2 regions of the Pseudomonas sp. Ma2-10 genome follow, and region 2 is predicted to be linked to the other one. Evidence: predicted binding sites of a transcription regulator. Region 2 holds the regulator's gene; the other holds the start of a gene.
What was found. Region 2 encodes FliA, which starts transcription of late flagellar genes. Its sites were predicted from a motif close to CTAAAGTTTNNNNNNNNNNNGCCGNTAA; they were not measured.
Positions count from the first base shown of each region.

Region 1 (11,697 bases), on a different contig from region 2:
TTGCTCCACTGTCGCTCGAAGGTGTTCGGCAATCTGTTGCGCACCCTGGCTGTCAGTTTCAGCGAGAATCACCGAAAACTCCTCGCCGCCGTAACGGGCCACCAGATCCGCGGGTCGCCTCACATTGGCGCAGATCACCTTGGCCACCGAGCGCAAGGCATCATCGCCCCCCTGATGCCCATGTCGGTCGTTGAAGGCCTTGAAGTGATCGGCATCAATCATCAGCAGCGATAACGGCTGGCCGGAACGTTGAGCGCGGAACCACTCATGACGAAGGACCTGATCCAGCGTTCGGCGGTTGGCCAGGCCGGTCAAGGCATCGGTGGCCGCCAGCTGCGCCAGTTCCTGTTCGGCGTTATGGCGCAGGCGCAGTTCCCGGCTGAGCAGCCAGGTCAGCCAGAGCAAGCTGATGCACAGCGCTATCGTCGCAACGCTAACCACCACCGCCGTGCGCTTCCATGAGGCAAACACTTCATCACTGGACAGTGCAACGATGACGATCAACGGCAAGTTGCCCACCTTGGAAAAGGTGTACAGGCGTTTGTCCTTGTAACGGCTTGAAGCGCTGGTGAAGCTGCCGCTGCCCTCTTTGACGATGCGCTGAAAGTGGGGGTGGTTGCTGAAGTCCTTGCCAATAAGCTCTTCGGCCAGACGGGGTTCCTTAGCCAGAAGAATCCCGTCCGAGCTGATCAGGTTGACCGAGCTGTCACGACCAACGCTCAAGCTATTGAACAACTGATCGAAATAACTCAAGCGTATGGCTGCTTCGGCGACGCCAAGAAATTCGCCCTGTGAGCCGCTGACTCGGCGACTGAAGGTGATTCGCCAATCATGTTCGGCCTGTCTGGAACGCAAGGGACGGCTGATGAACATGCCCGGGTCGCGATTGTTCACGTGCGACTGAAAGTATTCGCGGTCAGCAAAATTGCCCTTTCTGGGCTCCACCGAGGCCGAATCAGCGATCACGTCGCCCTTGTTGTCCAGCAACAAAATGTCGCCCTTGTACGGCGCGGTAGTGGCACGGTCAAACAAGGCCAGATGGCGGATGACAGGGGACACGCTCTTGAGGTCTTCACGTTGCGAGGCAGCGATCAAGCGGAGCAAGGACAGGTCATAGAGTTCGACATTGCGTAGCACGTCGGCGTCAATCAACTGCACGATGTTGGTTGCTGCGCGGGTGGCCGACTGTTCGGCATTGGCGTGTTCGCGAATGAGCAGGAATGCGACGATGCTCAATATTGCAATCACTAGCAGCAAACTGCCGAGAACCAGAAGCCGCTCCGATCGCGTCGACCGGATCGGATGATGAGATGTAGCACTGCTCACACTCATGGTTCTGGCTTCTGCAAATGAGGCGTTGTGAACGTGTTTTGCAAGACTCAGGACGAGGCACCCGGATAAAAAAAAGGCCAGCAAAAAATGCTGGCCTTTTACTTATTGAAGCTTAGAAGACATTGAGCGGGTAGTCGACGATCACCCGGTATTCATCGGTGTCCTGATCCAGCGCGCCGTAGCCGTTGCCTCCACGGTTGGTCGCCCATTGCAGGCGCAGCGCCAGGTTTTTCGCCTTGCCGCCCTGAACCACATACTTGAGATCAATGTCGCGTTCCCAGTGCTTGGCGTTTTTTCCGTCAGCGCTGTACCACGAGGCATAACCGGGGCTGTCCGGATCGACCTTGGTCAGGTCCAGTTCACCTCGGGAGTAAGACACCGCCGAGGTCAGGCCAGGAAAGCCGAGCCCGACAAAGTCGTAGGCGTACTTGAGTTTCCATGAGCGTTCGTTCGGGCCGTTGAAGTCCGAATACTGCTGGGAATTGTCGAGGTAGACGCTGTCGCCTTGGCTGATGTAGTCAAACGGCGTGTTGCCGTTGACCCGCTGATAGGCCGCTGTAACGCTGTGATTGCCCACACCAACGGTGAAATGCAGGCTGTAGGCGTTGTTGTCGATGTGGCCCAGCAGCGCATCGCCGGTGTCTTGTGTGTGATAGGCATGCAGACCCGGGTTGAGGCTGACCAGGTCATTCAGCGCGTAGGTGTAATCCAGGTCGTAGTAATACTGGTTCCAGATGTCCTTGAGTTCGGAGGCATAGAGGCTGCTGGTCAGCCCCGGCAGGCCGCTCCAGGCCACGCCGGCCCAATTCAGGTGCTTGCTGTCGTCACCGTCGGCCAGGCTGCCGTAGGACGTGCCGATTCGGGTGTGTCCACTCTGGTTGTAAGGCTTGGTGAAACTTGCCTGGCCTCCTTCAATCATCCAGCCGTCGAGGCTGTGGTTGGTCAGGCTGACGCCGCGAAAGGTTTGAGGCAGCATGCGGGTTTCGCCGCCGGCGATGACCGGGTTGGCGAGAAACAAGTCACCGGCCTTGAGTTCGGTATTGAAGGCCCGCATTTTCAGCGTACCACCCGCCGTCGAGAACGAACCCGGCGCTTTGCCGTTGCCATCGCTGACCGGCAGGATACTTGACCCGTCGGTACCGCCACCGCCGTCGAGCTTGAGCCCGAGCATGGCGTGGGCATCAATACCGAAACCGACGGTGCCCTGGGTGTAACCCGATTCGAAGAGGCCGAGGAAACCCTGGCCCCATTCAATGTTGTCGTCCGTCTGCTGCAGGCGATTGCGATTCATGTAGTAGTTTCGGGCGTTGAGGTTGAGGCTTGAACCTTCGACAAAACCTTCGGCGTTTGAGTCGTCTGCGGCATGAGCGGCATGAGCGGCAGGAATCACCGTTGCAGTGAGTGCAATGAATAACGGGCTGAATCTGAGAGGGGAACGCACTGGCGGTCAAGCTCCTTGGGTGAACTAAGAACCTCATTGTTTTGAGGCTCGGGATATTTCTTGTTAGGGAAGACGAACTAAAGGTGTTCAAAACCACAACGAAAAAAAGCCGCTGATAGCAGCGGCTTTGAAGACAACTTTTCAAAGGGAAGAGCCGATGAAAAGTGTCGAGGGAAACAGAGCGATATTTGGCGATCAGCTGTCTTTCTCAATCCGCTTATGGGCTTGAGTGGCCGACGCTTGAGGGGTTTGCGCAGCTTCCTGAACCTTGGCCGTCATTTCGTTTTGATACTGTTCGAATGCAGCAGCGCGTGCGGAATTTTTCGCGACGAACGTCTGCGACTCTTCAGCGATGGCGAACGGAGACAGAAACAAAGAGGACAAAACGAAAGCGCTGGCAATACCCATAGTGTTGGACATCTTTAAAACCTTCTTGCTTGGCAAGTGCTGTTTGGTGCGGCAAAGATAAGGGCGATTGGAGAGGTAAAAAAGAGTGGATTCGTGAAAGGACTGTTGCGTTATAAGCAACAGTAGGTGGTCGGAGTGGGCAAAATCCTGTGGCGAGGGGGCTGGTCTGTAGGTCTGTTGGGCGGGTGGCTGTCCGCGAAGGCGTCAGTTCAGTCAGCACAAAACCCGACGGACCCTCTTGAGGCAGCTTGTATTGCCCCATCCAGTTATACTGCTGCCTTTCGCGGCTCGCTGACCGGGCCCGACTCTATGTGCATCACCCGGAGCTTTCATGACTTCCCCGACACAACCGCCGGTTGCCGACGCTTTGAGCGACGACCAGGTAGACCTGCCAGACAGCGTCGACTCCAGCGCAGACAGCGACCAAGCGGCGATCCCTGCGTTCAAGTTCCCGTTCAAGCCGGGCGACCTGGCCGCAGCGAAGAACGCCAGCCAGCCCTGGTACAAAAACGGCGCCAAGAACGGCCATACCAAAACCCCGGGCGCAGCGCCTCCCGGTACTCGTCGTTCGATGGGCAAGCGCTGAGTTTTAAACTCTGCGGTGCCTGGCCTACCGTTTTCGCGAGCACGTACGACGCCAATCCACTGTGGGAGCCGAGTTTGCTCGCGAAGAGGCCATCAAAGGCAATACACCTTCTGGGTCAAGCCGCCCGCAACGAAATAAACGCATAATTCACTGGCGTATCTGTCGCCACTTGCGCTCCCGCCGCCTGCACTTGCCCGGCAATATCCTCGCCCGACACATGAAACAACCAGTCAGCGCCTGACTCAGCCATTGGCTGTGTCGCAACTTGGTCGATGACCACGGCGAACGCCGTCATATCCGGCAGATAAGCAGTAAACCCATCGCCTTTCAGTGCTGTAGTCCGAATCCCCAGCAGCGCGCAAATCGCATCCTTGGTCCGAATGTCATCGCGATCCGCCTGACGGGAGCGCTGGATTAATCCGACCAGCTCCTGATCCACCAATGCCCCACCCACAATCAGATCCGGTCCCTTTTCCCACGACTCGGGAGGACATTCCTTCACGGCGATGTTCAGGGGGATATGTGGATTGATTTCCATCGGGTAGATGCGACACACCAGCGGCCGGCGTTCGTAGATGCGGCAGAGGTTGTCTTCGTCAAGATTCCGGCAAGGACCGACGTTGTAGGCGGCAAAGGTGATGGCGATGTACGCCTCGGAGGCGCCGCTTCGAACCCTCACCGAGCGACGTTCGCAGTGTTCGCGTTGCTGCACTGGCAGGCCCAGGCCATTGCCCAGAAAACCTTCCACCAGCACGATGACCTGACCGCCATCGGCGGCCCACATCCGGGCTTCAGGCAGGGTCAGGGGCACGTGGTGGTCGTTGCAGCATTTGCCACAACCTACGCAGGAAAACGTCGTATTCATTGAACGGCCAGTCGTATAAAAGGAGATGAATCGGCGACAGAATGCCGCCGCAAAGGCCGCTATCGAAGCAAGTTATGCGCCAGTCACTGCACCTTGGTGGTGGAGCGGATGGAGTCCCATTCGGTGACGTAAGCGGTTTTGCTTTTCTTGTTGTAGAGACACAGTTCGGTGCCTTGCTGGCCTTTCATGTGTTTTTGCGGGTATTGGCCTTGCAGCAGAAGTGCGCTGTAGCCAACCCGGTCATCGAACTGCGCGGCGTTGCCCATGGGCTTGGCGTTCGTCAAGCCGCTGGCTTTGGTGCAACTGACGAGCACCGTTTTGTCGTAAGCGGCCCAGGCGTCGGGGCTGGAGGCGTGGGCCTGGGTGGCGAGAGCGGCGAGACAGAGGAGGGTAAGGGTCGAGGCGTTCATGTTCGGCATCCTTGGGGGGGTATTGACCAAGGTCTGAGTATGTCAGGCCGGAACCGGTTCCCGGCGGATTACTCGCATTCCGCCGTTTTCATACAGACGCTGCGCCCGAAGGTTGCCTTCCAGTACCTTCAAATCCACAAAACCTTCGCGTCTTTGCTGAAATATCTTGAAAGCATGTAGCAGCAACGCGTGTCCTAATCCTTGCCTCTGAGCCCGTGGATGCACCACCAGGTTTTTGATGTAGGCACTTGTCCAGCATTGGCAAACACCGGCAAGACCTTTGGCATCCAGAGCGATAAAGCACAGGCTCGGATCATATTCAGGGTCGGTTTCAAAACGTTGTTGCCAGACGTCCAGTGTCGGCACGCGACCGCCACCTTGCTGATAACCCCGTTCCATCAAACGATGAACAGCTTCTGCCAGTTCGGGGCGGTATTCACTGAGGACAATACCCTGAGGCCAAGAGATCGCAGGCACAACTTCAGCGAGGTTGCGCCGCATCAGCAAGCAGAATTCCTCGCTCAAGCCTCAATGACCTTGTTCAGCGACAGCCTTGGCTGCTTCGATCAGGCACTTGGTCAGTTCTGGCGAGGAGAACTTGGTCAACACCGCGTTCGCGCCGGCAAGACGGGCCTTTTCGCTGTTCATCGCGCTGTCCAAGGAAGTGTGGAGCAACACATAGAGGTGCGAGAAGTCCGGGGTTTCACGCAAGGTACGGGTGAAGGCGTAGCCGTCCATCTCGGACATTTCGATGTCTGAGACGATCAGGTTGATCTGCTGGGCCGTGCCTTGCAGGTCCAGCAGGCAGTCGATGGCGTCCTTGGCGCTGCGGGCGGTGTGGCATTGCAGGCCGAGGTTGCGCAGGGTGTGCACTGATTGCTGCAGCGCCACCTGGCTGTCATCGACCACCAGAATCCGCGCGTTGCCGAGTACTTCGGCGTCTTCCATGCTCAGTTCGGTCGGGGCCGTTTCGATCTGTGCCGGGGCGATGCCATGGATCACTTTTTCGATGTCCAGCACCTGTACCAACGTACCGTCGACCGAGGTCACGCCAGTGATATACGAACGCACGCCGCCAGCGCCAAAGGGCGGCGGACGGATGTCGGTGGTCAGGCAGTGGACGATCTTGCTCACGGCTTGAACGTGCAAACCCTGCTTGGAGCGGCTGACATCGGTGACGATCAGGCAGCCACCGTTGGGGTCTTCCAGCGGCCGTTCGCCAATGGCACGGCTGAGGTCGATCACCGACAACGATGCACCGCGCAGGGTGGTGATGCCTTTGACGTGGGGGTGCGACTCCGGCAGCCTGGTCAGCGCCGGGCAGGGAATGATTTCACTGACTTTCAGCAGGTTGATCGCCATCAGCTTGCCGCTGCGCAAGGTAAACAGCAAAAGCGAAAGTGAATCTGCGCGGGCTTTGTTTGAAGACATAAAAACCTTCTGTGGAAAAAGGTGACGGGCGAGCGCGAGGATCGCCAACTGCTATCGATATCGGGTTATCGACTTGTTGCGGGTAGGCTTTAGCAATTCAGGTGAACGGTATGACGCCATCGCGAGCACGCTCGCGATGAGGCCTTCACTTCACTCCCAGTCGCTTGGCCATTCTTCCAAGATTCGCCCGATCCAAGCCTAGCTCACGCGCCGCACTCGCCCAGTTGTTATGGTGCCGTTCCAGGCAGGCGTTGATCAGTCGACGCTGATAGTCCTCGGTCGCCGCCCGTAAGTCTCCTGCGACCAAAGCAGCCGGGTTGACAGGGACTGGCTCGGCTGCAACCTCAACGCTGCCATTGGGCAAATCGAGATCCGCGGCACTCAAGCTGAGAATTTTCGGCCGCTCCTTGCAGTTACCCAGTGCCTTCAAGGCACTGCGGCCAATCAGATGTTCCAGTTCCCGCACATTGCCCGGCCATGCATACGCCAGCAATGCAGCTTGCGCATCGCTGTTCAGGCGCAGACTGTTGAGGCCCATGCGCGAGCGGTTCTGCTCGAGAAAATAGCCGCTGAGTAGCAGCACATCCCGCCCGCGATCACGCAGTGCGGGCACCAGCAATGGATAAACGCTCAGGCGATGATAAAAATCGGCACGGTAGCGGCCGCTGCGCACTTCCTCCGCCAGGTCGCGGTTGGTCGCGGCGATCAGGCGTACGTCCACCTGATGTTCTTTATCCGATCCCAATCGCTGCAACTGACCGCTTTGCAGCACGCGCAGCAACTTGGCCTGGACGGTCAGGGACAGTTCACCGACTTCATCGAGAAACAGCGTGCCGCCATTGGCCAGTTCAAACTTGCCGCGCCGATCGTTCATCGCGCCGGTGAAGGCGCCGCGGACGTGGCCGAACAATTCGCTCTCCACCAGCGTGTCCGGCAGCGCGGCACAGTTGAGGCTGATGATCGGCTTGTCGGCCCGAGGTGATGCGGCGTGGATGGCCTGGGCGACCAGTTCCTTGCCAACCCCGGTTTCGCCGGTGATCAGCACGGTCAGATCGCTGCCGCCCACCAGATTGATTTCTTCCACCAGCCGTTTGTGGGCCTTACTCTGGCCAATCATCTCGCGGTTCTGCTGGCCGCTGGCTTGTCGGTAAACCTCGGCACGCTGATGTTCGTCTTCGGCACGATTGGCCAGGCGTTCGATGCGCTCGGCGGCGTTGACCGTGGCGGCGGCGAGGCTGGCGAAAGCATCCAGGGCGTCCAGTTCGATCGGTTCGAAGCGCTCCGGATCGAGGGCGTCGAGGGTCAGCAAACCCCATGGGCGCTCGTCGATAAACAGCGGGCAGCCCATGCAGTCGTGGACTTCCAGATGCTCATCGAGGCCGTCGATCAGTCCGTCGTAAGGGTCGGGCAAGTCGCTGTCGGCGGCGAAACGGGTCGGGCCGTGGCTGCTGAGCAGCGCTGCGAAACGAGGGTGTTCACTGATTTTGAAGCGTCGGCCGAGGGTGTCGGTACTCAACCCGTCGACGGCCAGCGGCACCAGCCACTCGCCATCAAGGCGCAGCAGGGCAGCAGCATCGCATGGGAGCAAGGCGCGCATGGCTTCGAGCAAGCGCCGATAGCGCTCGCCTTCGGGGAGTTCGCGGGACAGGTCGGAGACCAGTGGCAGCAGTGCGGTCAGTAGCGATTTTGCAGTCATAGTGACTCCATGTAGTCGGTATGACTATAAGTCAGTGTGTGTCCAAATGACTATGTAAAGTTTAACTACTTGATTTATAAGGTTTTATATCTTGGCACGGAAACTGATAGGTACAAGGCAGTCAGTTAGCAATTCAAGTAGATCAGGAGTCGCCTTATGCTTAGCGTTCAAGACCGTGCAATCGTCAAATCTACCGTGCCCTTGCTGGAAAGTGGTGGCGAAGCATTGATCACTCATTTCTATCGCATGATGTTGTCCGAGTACCCGCAAGTTCGCCCGCTGTTTAACCAGGCCCACCAGGCCAGTGGCGATCAGCCGCGCGCCCTGGCCAATGGTGTCCTGATGTATGCGCGGCACATCGACCAGCTCGACCAGTTGGGCGACCTGGTGGCCAAGATCATCAACAAGCACGTGGCCCTGCAAATCCTCCCGGAACACTACCCGATTGTCGGCGCGTGCCTGCTGCGAGCCATTTCCGAAGTGCTGGGCGAGGAGATCGCCACCCCTGAAGTGATGGCCGCCTGGGGAGCTGCCTACGGTCAATTGGCCGACATCCTGATCGGCGCCGAAACCAGCATCTACGACCAGAAGGAACAGGCACCGGGCGGCTGGCGCGGGGCGCGGGAATTCATCGTGGCGGCCAAGGTCGAGGAAAGTGCGGAAATCATCTCGTTCTACTTCGAACCGGCCGACAAAGGCCCGATTCTGGCGGCAGAGCCAGGTCAGTACATCGGCATGAAGCTGATCCTCGATGGCGAAGAGATTCGTCGTAACTATTCGCTGTCGGCCTTGGCCAACAAGGGCCAGTACCGGATCAGTGTCAAACGTGAGGCCGGCGGTCGCGCCTCCAACCACCTGCACGATCAACTGCATGTAGGCGCAACCATTCAGTTGTTCCCGCCATCGGGTGAATTCACCCTGACCGACAGCGACAAACCGCTGGTGTTGATCAGCGGCGGCGTCGGTATTACGCCGACGCTGGCGATGCTCGAAGCGGCGCTGGCGACCGAACGGCCGGTGCACTTTATCCACTGCGCGCGTAACGGTAGCGTTCACGCGTTCCGTGACTGGATTGATGGCTTGGCCGAGCGTCATCCGCAACTCAAACGCTTCTATTGCTACGACGAAGATGATGGCGTGAGTCCGGCGGCGCACAAGGTTGGTCTGTTGAGTCAGGAACAACTGGGCGAGTGGTTGCCGCAGCAGCGTGACCTGGACGCTTACTTCCTCGGACCTAAAGGCTTCATGGCGGCGGTCAAGCGTCACCTGAAAGCGTTGGGTGTGCCGGAGAAGCAAAGCCGTTACGAATTCTTCGGGCCGGCTTCGGCCCTGGAGTAACGCTAACGCCGGGTACTCTGTGGCGGGGAGCAAGCTTTCTCGCCGCAGGGTTCAGCCTTTCAGTTCCTTCAAATGTTTGTACACCGTTGCCCGCCCCATGTTCAGCACGTTCGCCACATAGTTGGACGCGCTTTTGCCTTTGAAGGCGCCCTCGGCGTGCAGTGCCAGCACCAGTTCGCGTTTATGGTCACGGGTCAGCAGGTTCAGGCTCAGCTGACGTTCGCGCAGCCAGGCGTGGAGGAACGTGTTGATGCGCTCCTGCCAGTCATCGCGAAACAGCGAGTCAGGTTGCGCAATCAACTTGCTGGGCGACAGGAACAGGTCCAGCGCGGCTTTGGCATTTTCGAACAACGATATATTCAGATTAATGCACAGCACCGCCAGCGGATGACCTTCGCTGTCGCGCAGCACACTGCTCAGGCTGCGAATCTTCTGGCCATCCCAATTGAGCTTTTCGTACGGCCCGATGTTTCGTTCGCTGATCTCTTCGCTGAGCATGTCCTCCAGCGCCGAGTCGTCACCTATTTCCCGTTTGGACAGGTTGTTGGCGATGTAGTCGACCTTCTGCGTGCGCAGATCGTGCAGCACCACCTCGGCGTGAGGAAAGAACAATGTGGCGATGGCATCGGCGATCGCACGGAAATTGCCCAGCGGCGAACTCTTCAATGCAGAGTCATCACCGGCCGGTTTTTGTTCTTGGGCGTTCATAAAGTGGTGCTCCAGACAGCATCAGCGCCCTGTCAAAAAAGGGCGCTGGAAGTTTGCCGTAATCGTGTCCACACGTCACCTGCGTCCGAACGTCAGCCCAGCCGCGACGGGGAGAGCATCTGGGTGTTCAGACCGAAGCGAGTCAGATGCTCAGGCAAGGCTTCACCGCGTACCAGTGCCGCACTGGCCTGGCCCATGGCCGGCGAAGTCTGGATGCCATAACCGCCTTGTGCCGCTACCCAGAAAAACCCCGGTACCTGCGGATCGAAACCGGACAGCAAATCACCGTCGCTCACGAAACTGCGCAAGCCAGCCCAGGTGCGGGTCGGGCGGCGGATGGTCAGGGTGGTGGCTTCTTCGATCTGGTAGATGCCCATCGCGATGTCCAACTCTTCGGGCTGAACGTCGTGCGGTTCCACCGGGTCGGCGTTGGCGGGCGAGCCGAGGAACATTCCGGCGTCGGGCTTCATGTAGAAGGATTCGTCGAGGCTGACCAGCATTGGCCACTGGTGGATGTCCACGCCCTCAGGACCGGCGAAGATGAACGCCGCACGGCGCTTGGGTTGCAGGCCCAGCGGTTTGGCACCGGCCAGTTCGCCGATTGTATCGGCCCAGGCGCCTGCCGCATTGATGATGATCGGGGCGCTGAAGGTCTGACCGCTGGTTTGCACGTGCCACACACCTTCGGTGTCCCGGGTCAGGCTCAGGACCTCGCTGTCGGTATGAACTTCACCTTTGTTGCGTCGGATACCGCGCAAGTAACCCTGGTGCAAGGCATCGGTGTCGATGTCGCTGGCGGTCGGGTCGTAAATCGCACCATGGACTTTTTCCCGACGCAGAATCGGCAGGCGCACACAGGCCTCGTCGGCACTGAGCCGTTGCATCTGTGGCACCGTTGCTTTGGCGCTCAGGTATTGATTGTTCAGTTCGTCCGGGTCCCCGGTGAAATCCACGGTCATCTCGCCTCGCGGGGTCAGCAGCGGATGTTCGCAAAAACCGGCGGGCGGCGCGTCGAAGAAATCACGACTGGCCTGGGTCAGCGCCCGAACTTGAGGCGTACCGTATGCGGCGGTGAACAGTGCGGCTGAACGTCCGGTGGAGTGGTAAGCCGGATGGGATTCGCGCTCGAGCACGATCACTCGGGCGTGCTGCGACAACCAGAAACCGGTGGAAGCGCCGGCAATCCCGCCGCCGATGATGATGAAATCTGCCTGGCTCATGAACGTCTCCTGTGGGGCCGGGCTCAAGCGCCGTGCCGTTGCAAATGATAAAGGGCATTGGCCAGTGCGATGTCTTCCAGGCCCAGGCCGATGGAGCGGAAGAACACATGACGGTCGTAGTCGGGGCGCTGGATTTTTTCGCTGAGCAGATCGGGCAGGTCGCCGATGATCGCGTTTTTGTCCCAGCCATGTTGTTCACCGGCTATCAGCATCTCTCCAGCGGTGTCTGGGGTGGTCAGACGATAGTCGCAGAACACTTGCA
Region 1 covers NZ_JBTEYL010000025.1:8,490-20,186, reverse strand. Annotated here, with positions in the region: gene ACXPVS_RS22775 (diguanylate cyclase) at 1-1,332, opposite strand, end outside; gene ACXPVS_RS22770 (OprD family porin) at 1,445-2,773, opposite strand; gene ACXPVS_RS22765 (hypothetical protein) at 2,969-3,193, opposite strand; gene ACXPVS_RS22760 (hypothetical protein) at 3,513-3,767, shown strand; gene ACXPVS_RS22755 (YkgJ family cysteine cluster protein) at 3,883-4,632, opposite strand; gene ACXPVS_RS22750 (hypothetical protein) at 4,716-5,042, opposite strand; gene ACXPVS_RS22745 (GNAT family N-acetyltransferase) at 5,085-5,543, opposite strand; gene ACXPVS_RS22740 (chemotaxis protein CheW) at 5,571-6,473, opposite strand; gene norR (nitric oxide reductase transcriptional regulator NorR) at 6,619-8,169, opposite strand; gene hmpA (NO-inducible flavohemoprotein) at 8,326-9,507, shown strand; gene ACXPVS_RS22725 (helix-turn-helix transcriptional regulator) at 9,559-10,215, opposite strand; gene ACXPVS_RS22720 (NAD(P)/FAD-dependent oxidoreductase) at 10,308-11,435, opposite strand; gene ACXPVS_RS22715 (ornithine cyclodeaminase family protein) at 11,459-11,697, opposite strand, start outside.
Region 1: ACXPVS_RS22740 (chemotaxis protein CheW) is a predicted target of FliA. The motif match lies at 6,539-6,566, and genes of this name have one in related genera.

Region 2 (11,697 bases):
CCGACCGGGCCGAGGACAGCTCCCAGTTGGTCGGGTATTGCGCGGTGCGGATCGGTTGATCATCAGTGAAACCTTCGACGTGAATCGGGTTGTCGAACGGCTTCAGAATCACGGCAACCTTGTCGATGATGTTGAACGCGATGTCACTGGGCATGGCGTCGCCGCTGCCGAACAACAGGCTGGAATTGAGTTCGATTTCGACCCACAGTTCGTTGCCGCGAATCGTCATCTGATTGGAGCTGATCAAGTCGCCGAACGCGGCGCTGATGTCGTCAGCGATACTTTTGAGCGGATCGTTGGCACCCGCAATACCGGCGTCGACCTGCTCGGCGTCTTTAACCAGCGGCTTGGCCGGGGTCACGGTCTTCGGTCGCTCGTCGCCGATCGGGATCGGCTTGAGGGCGCGGTCAGAGTCGGTAAAGACCCCGATCAGCGCTTCGGAAATGACCTTGTACTTGCCTTCGTTGATCGAAGAAATCGAGTACATCACGACGAAGAAAGCGAACAGCAACGTAATGAAGTCGGCGTACGAAACCAGCCAACGCTCATGGTTTACATGTTCTTCAGGTTGGCGACGACGAGCCATAATCCATTACCCCCATCAATCCATGAAGCCCTGAAGCTTCAACTCAATAGAGCGAGGGTTTTCACCTTCGGCGATCGACAGAATGCCTTCCAACAACATTTCGCGATAACGCGACTGCCGCAAAGCGACGGACTTGAGTTTGGCGGCAATCGGCAGCAGCACCAGGTTGGCACTGGCCACGCCGTAGATGGTCGCGACAAAGGCCACGGCAATGCCGCTACCCAGTTGCGATGGATCGCCCAGATTGCCCATCACATGGATCAGGCCCATCACCGCACCGATGATGCCGATGGTCGGCGCGTAGCCGCCCATGCTTTCGAAGACTTTGGCGGCTTCGATGTCGCGGCTTTCCTGAGTGTAGAAATCCACTTCCAGAATGCTGCGAATCGCTTCCGGCTCGGCGCCGTCCACCAGCAGTTGCAGGCCTTTGCGCGAGTAGTTGTCAGGTTCGGCGTCGGCTACGCCTTCCAGACCGAGCAGGCCTTCCTTACGCGCGGTCAAGCTCCAGTTCACAACGCGATCAATGCCACCGGCCAGGTCCACGCGGGGTGGAAACAGGATCCAGGCCAGAATCTGCATGGAGCGCTTGAAGGCGCTCATCGGTGACTGCAGCAGCGCCGCACCGACGGTTCCGCCGATAACGATCAACGCCGCCGGGCCGTTGGCCAGGGCGCCGAGGTGGCCACCTTCAAGGTAGTTGCCGCCAATGATGGCGACGAACGCCATGATGATCCCGATGAGGCTTAAAACATCCATCAGATACAAGCCTCGACCAGATGCTTGCCTATATCGTCCAGGCCGTACACCGCGTCGGCGAGTTCAGCTTTGACGATGGCCATCGGCATGCCGTAGATCACGCAGCTGGCTTCATCCTGAGCCCAGATCGAGCTCCCGCCCTGCTTGAGCAGACGCGCGCCTTCGCGACCATCGGCGCCCATGCCGGTCAATACGACCGCCAGAACTTTGTCACCGTAAGACTTGGCGGCGGAACCAAAGGTGATGTCCACGCACGGCTTGTAGTTCAGACGTTCGTCGCCCGGGAGGATCTTCACCGCGCCACGGCCGTCGATCATCATTTGCTTGCCACCCGGTGCCAGCAATGCCAGGCCCGGACGCAGGATGTCGCCATCCTCGGCTTCCTTGACGCTGATGCGGCAGAGCTTGTCCAGACGTTCGGCGAAGGCCTTGGTGAAGGCAGCCGGCATGTGCTGGATCAATACGATCGGTGCGGGGAAATTGGCCGGTAATTGGGTCAGAACCCGCTGCAAAGCAACCGGACCGCCAGTGGACGTACCGATGGCGACCAGTTTGTAGGCTTTGCGTTTCGGCGTTGGCGACGACGAGGCCGGTGCGTGCGTACGCGCCGGAATCGGCGCCGGTGCCGGACGCGCAGGCGTGCTGCTGCCGTAGCTGCTGACGCTCGAAGGTGCAGGCGTCGGGGCGGGCGCGGCGACAGGCACCGGTGCGCTGTAGGTGTTGGCGCGACGGTTACTGCGCGAAATGCTGAGAATTTTCTCGCACAGCAGTTGCTTGACCTTCTCCGGGTTGCGGGAGATGTCTTCGAAATTCTTCGGCAGGAAATCCACCGCGCCGGCATCCAACGCATCGAGGGTTACCCGAGCGCCTTCATGGGTCAGCGAGGAGAACATCAACACCGGGGTCGGGCAGCGCTGCATGATGTGCCGCACCGCCGTGATGCCATCCATCATCGGCATCTCGTAGTCCATGGTGATCACGTCTGGCTTGAGGGCCAGCGCCTGATCAATCGCCTCTTTTCCGTTGGTCGCCGTGCCGACGACCTGGATATTCGGATCCGCTGAAAGAATTTCCGAGACGCGGCGGCGGAAAAAACCCGAATCATCCACCACCAGGACTTTAACTGCCATAAACACTCCGTTAGACGGAGCGAGGCTCAGTCGCCCCGCCCCACCAGAATCAAATACGCCGTGCGGCGTAACGCTTGAGCATGCTGGGAACATCGAGAATCAGCGCAATGCGGCCGTCACCGGTGATGGTGGCGCCGGACATGCCCGGGGTTCCCTGGAGCATTTTGCCCAATGGCTTGATGACCACTTCTTCCTGGCCCACCAGTTGATCGACGACGAAGCCGATCCGCTGAGTGCCCACCGAAAGGATCACCACATGGCCCTCGCGCTGCTCTTCGTGAGCAGCGGAGCTGACCAGCCAGCGCTTGAGGTAGAACAAGGGCAGCGCCTTGTCCCGCACGATTACCACTTCCTGGCCATCCACCACGTTGGTGCGCGACAGGTCGAGGTGGAAGATCTCGTTGACGTTCACCAGCGGGAACGCAAACGCCTGGTTGCCCAACATGACCATCAGCGTCGGCATGATCGCCAGGGTCAACGGCACCTTGATGACGATCTTCGAGCCCTTGCCCTTGGTCGAATAGATATTGATGGTGCCGTTGAGCTGGGCGATTTTGGTTTTCACCACGTCCATGCCCACGCCGCGTCCGGAGACATCGGAAATTTCGGTCTTGGTCGAGAAACCCGGCGCGAAGATCAGGTTGAAGCAATCGGACTCGCTGAGGCGATCCGCTGCATCCTTGTCCATCAAGCCTTTCTTCACGGCAATGCCGCGCAGAACATCGGCGTCCATGCCCTTGCCGTCATCGGAAATCGACAGAAGGATGTGGTCGCCTTCCTGTTCAGCGGACAGGATCACCTTGCCGCTGCGAGGCTTGCCCATCGCTTCACGCTCGGCCGGCTCTTCAATACCGTGGTCGACCGAGTTGCGCACCAAGTGGACCAGCGGGTCGGCCAGGGCCTCGACGAGGTTTTTGTCGAGGTCGGTTTCTTCGCCGACCAGTTCCAGGTTGATCTCTTTCTTGAGCTGGCGAGCCAGGTCGCGAACCAGACGCGGGAAGCGTCCGAAGACCTTCTTGATCGGCTGCATCCGGGTCTTCATGACCGCGGTTTGCAGGTCGGCCGTGACCACGTCGAGGTTCGACACGGCCTTGGACATGGCTTCGTCACCGCTGTTGAGGCCCAGACGGACCAAGCGGTTACGCACCAGTACCAACTCACCGACCATGTTCATGATTTCGTCGAGACGCGCGGTATCGACCCGCACGGTGGTCTCGGCTTCGCTGGCCGGTTTTTCCGGCGGCGGCGCGGATGGGGCACGAGCCGGAGCCGGGGCAGCAGCGGCAGGCTTCGGCGCTTCGGCTTTAGGCTCGGGCGCTTTGGCAACGGGTTTGGGTGCAACAGCCTTGGCAATTGGCGTCGCAGCCGAAGCGCTGGTGCCCGAGGCGGTACCGACTTCAGTGAACGTGCCTTTACCGTGCAATTCGTCGAGTAGCGATTCGAACTCGTGATCGGAGATCAGATCGCCGCCCGCCACTTTAGCGATTGGCGCAGCCGGGGCCGGGACCGCAGCAATAGCCGATTCCAGCGCATCAACGGCAAAATTACCCTTGCCGTGCAACTGATCGAGCAGTGCTTCGAACTCGTCGTCGGTGATATCGGAGCTGTCGCCTGCCGCTTTCGGGGCAGCCGGTGCGGCCGGCGCCGGGGCTACCGCATCGACGGCGAACTGGCCTTTACCGTGCAGTTGATCGAGCAACGACTCGAACTCGGCATCGGTAATTTCGTCGCTGCTCGCCACATTACTGCTCGGGGCTTGCGGGGCTTGCGCCTGAGCCTTGACGGCGTTCAGCGAGTCCAGCAGTTGTTCGAATTCGTGATCGGTGATGTCACCCGATTCGCTCTCGGCGGCAGGTTGTTCCACCACCTCGGCGACCGGTGCCGTTTCATCGGCGATTTGCGGCTCGGCCAGACGGGCCAGTGCCGCAAGCAATTCTGGCGTGGCAGCCGTGATCGGGCTGCGCTCGCGGACTTCGGTAAACATGCCGTTCACCGCATCCAGCGCTTCGAGAACCACGTCCATCAGTTCCGAGTCGACGCGACGCTCACCCTTGCGCAGGATGTCGAACACGTTCTCGGCGATGTGACAGCACTCCACCAGCTCGTTGAGCTGGAGGAAGCCGGCGCCTCCTTTTACAGTGTGAAAACCGCGAAAAATTGCATTGAGCAAGTCCGCATCATCGGGTCGGCTTTCAAGCTCGACCAGCTGTTCGGACAGTTGCTCTAGAATCTCGCCGGCCTCAACCAGGAAATCCTGAAGGATCTCTTCATCGGCGCCGAAGCTCATTAAGGGGGTGCTCCTAAAGGTCTAAAAACCTAAAAACCTAAAATCCAAGACTGGATAGCAAATCGTCCACATCGTCCTGACCGGACACAACATCTTCTCTTTTATCGGCATGAATCTGCGGACCTTCACCCTGAGAGAGATGTTTTTGCGGATCTTTTTCTGCACGCATCGCTTCACGGTCATGTTCGATGCCCGCAAAGCGGTCCACCTGACTGGCCATAAGCACGAGCTTGAGCAGGTTGCTTTCAACTTCGGTGACCAATTGGGTCACGCGCTTGATCACCTGACCGGTGAGATCCTGGTAATCCTGAGCGAGCAGAATGTCGTTGAGGTTGCCCGACACAACGCGATTGTCTTCGCTGCTGCGTGTCAGGAAACCGTCGACTCGCCGAGCCAACTCGCGGAACTCTTCAGCCCCGACTTCGCGACGCATGAACCGTCCCCAGTCGGTGCTCAAGGCCTGGGCTTCGTTGCTCAGGCCGTTGACCAGCGGCGTGGCGTTTTCCACCAGGTCCATGGTGCGGTTGGCAGCAGCCTCGGTCAGCTTGACCACGTAACCCAACCGCTCGGTGGCATCCGTGATCTGCGAGACTTCCTCGGCTTGCGGCATGTTCGGGTCAATCTGGAAATTGACGATCGCGCTATGCAACTCGCGAGTGAGCTTGCCCACTTCCTGATACAGGCCACGGTCACGGGTCTGATTGAGCTCATGGATCAGTTGCACAGCGTCGCCGAACCTGCCTTTTTCAAGGCTTTCGACCAGTTCGACCGCGTGTTTTTTCAGGGTCGACTCAAAATCGCCCTGTGAAGATTCTTTATGCTCCATAGCTCCCCCGTGGCGCAGTTGCTCAACCGATGCGTTCGAAAATCTTTTCGATCTTGTCTTTCAACGCCTGGGCCGTGAAGGGTTTGACCACATAGCCGTTTACACCGGCCTGGGCCGCTTCGATGATCTGCTCGCGCTTGGCTTCAGCGGTCACCATCAGCACTGGCAAGTGCTTGAGTTTTTCATCGGCGCGCACGTGGCGCAGCAGGTCGATACCGGTCATGCCAGGCATGTTCCAGTCTGTTACCAGAAAGTCGATGCTGCCGCTGTTGAGCACCGGAATGGCAGTAGTGCCATCGTCGGCCTCGACAGTGTTGGTGAACCCAAGGTCACGCAACAGGTTTTTAATGATCCGCCGCATCGTTGAGAAGTCATCAACGATGAGGATTTTCATGTTCTTGTCCAATTCGACCTCCAAGCAGTCTTAAACGCGCCCAGCACCTGGACGCGCCATTTCATTCAATCCGGCAAAGCACTCAATGACTGTCTGGAGCACAACAGATCGTGACCGGCAAGGTTCAACACCCCACCAGCCGCGTTCGCAGTGTCCCCACACTGCCTTCAGCGCGCTCGCCACTCCCCCAAACGCCCCCGCAAACGGGCCGCGCACTGGCTGTGTAACTGGCTGACCCGAGATTCGCTGACCCCCAGGACCTCACCGATTTCCTTGAGATTCAACTCTTCGTCGTAGTACAGCGCCAACACCAGTCGCTCACGCTCCGGCAAATTGGCAATCGCGTCCGCCAGCGCCGCCTGGAAGCGTTCATCTTCCAGATCGCGTGACGGCTCGAGATGAGCACTGGCGCCATCCTCGTGCAGCCCTTCGTGTTCGCCGTCCTGCAACAGATCGTCGAAACTGAATAACCGGCTACCCAGGGTGTCGTTCAAAATCCCGTAATAATCGTCGAGACTCAATTGGAGTTCGGCCGCAACCTCGTGATCTTTAGCGTCACGACCGGTTTTAGCTTCAATCGAGCGAATGGCATCGCTGACCATCCGGGTATTGCGGTGGACCGAACGTGGCGCCCAATCCCCCTTACGCACTTCATCGAGCATCGCGCCACGGATTCGAATGCCCGCGTACGTCTCGAAGCTCGCACCTTTGCTGGCGTCGTATTTGGTCGACACTTCAAGCAGGCCGATCATACCGGCCTGAATCAGGTCTTCGACCTGGACACTGGCCGGCAGACGCGCCAGCAAGTGGTAGGCAATGCGTTTAACCAGTGGCGCGTAACGCTCGATCAGCTCGTACTGCGCGTCACGTGCCGACTTCTTGTAGAAGTTGTAGCCACTGGCTGTCATAGCACCGGTCCTGCGGTTTGTTGCACGAGGCGCTCGACGAAAAACTCCAGGTGACCACGCGGGTTGGCAGGCAGCGGCCAGGTATCGACCTTCTGTGCAATGGCCTTGAACGCCAATGAACACTTGGACCGCGGGAAGGCTTCGTAAACGGCGCGCTGCTTCTGCACCGCCTTGCGCACACTTTCGTCGTAAGGCACCGCACCGACGTATTGTAAGGCGACGTCAAGGAAGCGATCCGTGACCTTGGTCAACTTGGCGAACAGGTTGCGCCCTTCCTGCGGGCTCTGGGCCATGTTGGCCAGGACGCGGAAGCGGTTCATGCCGTAATCGCGGTTAAGCAGTTTGATCAGTGCGTAGGCGTCGGTGATCGAGGTCGGTTCGTCGCAGACCACCAGCAACACTTCTTGCGCTGCGCGGACGAAACTGACGACCGAGTCACCAATACCCGCCGCGGTGTCGATCACCAGCACGTCGAGGTTGTCGCCGATATCGCTGAACGCCTGGATCAGGCCGGCGTGTTGAGCCGGGCTCAAATGAACCATGCTCTGTGTACCGGACGCGGCCGGGACGATGCGGATGCCGCCGGGGCCTTGCAACAGTACGTCGCGCAGCTCACAGCGGCCTTCGATCACGTCGGCCAAAGTACGTTTGGGTGTCAGCCCCAGCAGTACGTCGACGTTCGCCAGCCCCAGATCGGCGTCCAGCAGCATGACGCGCCGGCCGAGCTCAGCAAGAGCCAGGGACAAGTTCACTGACACGTTAGTCTTCCCGACGCCACCTTTGCCGCCGGTCACCGCGATCACCTGTACGGGATGCATGCTGCCCATGAATTTTTTTTACCTTGTCTTACTTAGACGGAGGCCACATTACTGGCTGCGCGTTCACTAACTGAACAATGCATGGCAGACCATCGATGTAGGTACAAAAACTGTTTATTAATACCTCAGCCGACCTGCTTGGTCGGGCTGTGGTAAATATCAGCGAACATGTCAGCCATGGCTTCTTCGCTGGGTTCTTCTTGCATTTGCACGCTGACGGCGCGACTGACCAACTGATGACGACGCGGCAGATGCAAATCATCCGGAATCCGCGGGCCATCGGTCAGATAGGCCACCGGCAATTCATGACTGATGGCCAGGCTCAGCACCTCGCCCAGACTTGCCGTTTCATCCAGTTTAGTCAGGATGCAGCCAGCGAGCCCACAACGCTTGTAACTGTGATACGCAGCCGTTAGAACCTGTTTCTGGCTGGTGGTTGCCAACACCAGATAATTTTTCGATTTGATGCCACGACCGGCCAGGCTTTCGAGCTGCATGCGCAGTGCCGGATCGCTGGCCTGAAGGCCCGCGGTATCGATCAGCACCACGCGTTTGCGTAGCAAAGGCTCCATCGCCTGCACCAGCGATTGGCCCGGATCGACATGCGTCACCGACACATTGAGGATCCGGCCCAACGTCTTGAGTTGTTCCTGAGCACCAATGCGGTAGCTGTCCATGCTGACCAGCGCGATATTCTGCGCGCCGTACTTGAGCACGTAACGGGCCGCGAGTTTGGCCAGGGTGGTGGTCTTGCCCATGCCGGCGGGGCCGACCATGGCAATCACGCCGCCCTCTTCCAGGGGCTCGACTTGCGGTGTGGCGATCATCCGCGCCAGGTGCGCCAGCAACATGCGCCAGGCCTGACGGGGTTCTTCAATATCGGTAACCAGCGCCAGCAAATCGCGCGACAACGGGCCGGACAGGCCAATACGTTGCAGGCGACGCCAAAGATTGGCCTGGGCCGGACGGCTGCCTTGCAGCTGATTCCAGGCCAGGGAGCCGAGTTGCACTTCCATCAATTCGCGCAGGCTGTTGAGTTCGAAACGCATCGAGTCGAACGCCCGTGGGTCGACGCCACCGGTGACAGGTGCCGCAGCCGGTGCAGCACGGCGGGGTTCGGTGTAGGTCGCCTCGATCAGCGGCTCCGCGGCGGTCAATGGCAGGCCGGCGAACAATTGGCGATTGGTGGACTTATCGCTCTCGCCATCGCTGCGCAGGCTCAGTTCGGCCTGGGCGGTGACGATCCGCGATTGGGTCTTGCGTAGCTCGTCTTCAAGCTCCATGTTCGGAACGCGCGGAGCCAGCGCCGACAGCTTGTAATCCAGGGCAGCCGTCAGTTCAACACCACCGGCGATCCGGCGGTTGCCAATGATAGCGGCATCAGCGCCCAGCTCATCACGAACCAGCTTCATGGCCTGACGCATATCGGCGGCGAAAAAACGCTTAACTTGCATAAACCACTACCTCAGCCGTTGGGCCCTACTGTCGCAACGATGGTCACTTGCTTGTTGTCAGGAATTTCCTGGTAAGCCAACACATGCAAACCCGGAACTGCCAATCGGCCGAATCGCGACAGCATCGCGCGAACCGGACCGGCTACCAACAGAATCACCGGTTGACCTTGCATTTCCTGACGCTGCGCCGCATCGATCAACGAGCGCTGCAGTTTCTCAGCCATGCTTGGCTCCAGCAGAACACCCTCTTCCGAGCCTTGCCCTGCCTTCTGAAGACTATTGAGCAATATTTGTTCCAACCTTGGCTCCAGAGTGATCACTGGGAGCTCGGAGTCAGTCCCTACAATGCTTTGGACGATTGCGCGGGATACACCGACGCGAACCGCGGCCACCAGCGCGGCAGTATCTTGACTCTTGCTGGCATTGTTTGCGATGGCTTCGGCAATGCTGCGAATGTCCCGTACTGGTACCTGTTCGGCCAGCAATGCCTGCAATACTTTGAGCAACTGCGACAGAGACACCACACCAGGCACCAGCTCTTCGGCCAGTTTTGGCGAGCTTTTGGCCAACAATTGCATGAGTTGCTGCACTTCTTCGTGACCGATCAACTCGCTCGAATGCTTGTACAAAATCTGGTTCAAGTGCGTTGCCACTACCGTACTGGCATCGACCACGGTGTAACCGAGGGACTGTGCCTGGGCGCGCTGGCTGACTTCGATCCAGACCGCTTCCAGCCCGAAAGCCGGATCTTTGGCGGTAATGCCGTTGAGCGTACCGTAGACCTGCCCCGGATTGATCGCCAGTTCGCGGTCCGGGTAAATCTCCGCCTCGGCCAGGATCACCCCCATCAGGGTCAGGCGATAGGCACTCGGGGCCAGGTCGAGGTTGTCACGGATATGCACAGTCGGCATCAGGAAGCCCAGGTCCTGGGACAGCTTCTTGCGCACGCCCTTGATCCGCGCCAGCAACTGCCCCCCCTGATTGCGGTCCACCAGAGGAATCAGCCGGTAGCCGACTTCCAGGCCGATCATGTCGATCGGAGTGACGTCATCCCAGCCAAGCTCCTTGGTTTCCTGAGCGCGAGCCGGCGATGGCAGCAGTTCCTGTTGACGCTTGACCTCTTGCAAGGCCTGAACCTTGACCACGTTCTGCTTCTTCCAGAACAGGTAAGCACCGCCAGCCGCCAGGGCCGCCATGCTGAGAAAGGAGAAGTGCGGCATGCCGGGCACCAGGCCCATGACCGCCATCAGGCCAGCGGCTACCGCCAACGCTTTGGGCGAGGCGAACATCTGGCGACTGATCTGCTTGCCCATGTCTTCGGAACCGGAAGCACGGGTCACCATGATCGCTGCAGCTGTAGATAAAAGCAGTGATGGCAATTGCGCCACCAAACCGTCACCAATCGTCAGCAACGCGTAAACCTTGCCGGCTTCGGCAAAGCTCATGTTGTGCTGGAAGATACCGACCGCCACACCACCAATCAGGTTGATGAACAGAATCAGCAGGCCGGCAATGGCGTCACCACGCACGAATTTGCTGGCACCGTCCATGGAACCGTAGAACTCGGCTTCCTGGGCCACTTCCATCCGGCGCAGCTTGGCCTGGCTCTGGTCGATCAGGCCGGCATTCAAGTCGGCATCGATGGCCATCTGTTTACCGGGCATCGCGTCGAGGGTGAAACGCGCGCTCACCTCGGAAATCCGCCCGGCGCCTTTGGTCACCACGACGAAGTTGATGATCATCAAAATCGCGAAGACGACGATACCGACCACGTAGTTACCGCCGATCACCACCTCACCAAAGGCCTGGATCACCTTACCGGCGGCGGCATGGCCGTCCTGACCGTTGAGCATGACCACCCGCGTGGAGGCCACGTTCAGTGCCAGTCGCAGCAATGTTGCCACCAGCAGAATGGTCGGGAACACCGCAAAATCCAGCGGCCGCAAGGCGTAGACGCACACCAGCAGCACGACAATCGACAAGGCAATGTTGAACGTGAAAAACACGTCCAGCAGGAACGGCGGCACCGGCAACATCATCATCGCCAGCATGACCAGCAGCAACAACGGCACACCCAAATTGCCTCGACTTAGGTCGGCAACGTTTGTGCGAGCGTTGTTGAGTAACTGAGAGCGATCCACCGGTTTTCCCCGTTCCTTTAAAGCAAACTTTTTGACGCCTGAAGCAGACGCAGAGCGGCTACTGCAAGAAGCCTTCCAACTTTTGCAGGGGTTTGAAACAGAGGGGATTATCAGCGGGATTGGTACGGTGGACCGACCGTGCAACGCTTGCCGCAGCGGTCGTGAAATTTTCGCGAGAACGTTGGTCGAGCGTGACCCCGACCCGCACGCAGGCTCGTCAGCGGCGACAAACGCAAGGGGCTGCAAATATGGATCAACGCTTGGTTATCACCGATATTGCCAGCCGCGTCGGAGAAGTAATTGTGATTATGGTGATAGCTGAACCCGTCCAATTCGGGTCGGATCACATTGATAGCGCCGCTCAGGCAACCCGGAATGTAGGCATTGGCCCTCTGCA
Region 2 covers NZ_JBTEYL010000028.1:25,640-37,336, reverse strand. Annotated here, with positions in the region: gene motD (flagellar motor protein MotD) at 1-586, opposite strand, end outside; gene ACXPVS_RS23925 (flagellar motor protein) at 602-1,342, opposite strand; gene ACXPVS_RS23920 (protein-glutamate methylesterase/protein-glutamine glutaminase) at 1,342-2,472, opposite strand; gene ACXPVS_RS23915 (chemotaxis protein CheA) at 2,522-4,759, opposite strand; gene ACXPVS_RS23910 (protein phosphatase CheZ) at 4,797-5,585, opposite strand; gene ACXPVS_RS23905 (chemotaxis response regulator CheY) at 5,608-5,979, opposite strand; gene fliA (RNA polymerase sigma factor FliA) at 6,147-6,887, opposite strand; gene fleN (flagellar synthesis regulator FleN) at 6,884-7,714, opposite strand; gene flhF (flagellar biosynthesis protein FlhF) at 7,831-9,159, opposite strand; gene flhA (flagellar biosynthesis protein FlhA) at 9,171-11,300, opposite strand; gene ACXPVS_RS23880 (hypothetical protein) at 11,411-11,697, opposite strand, start outside.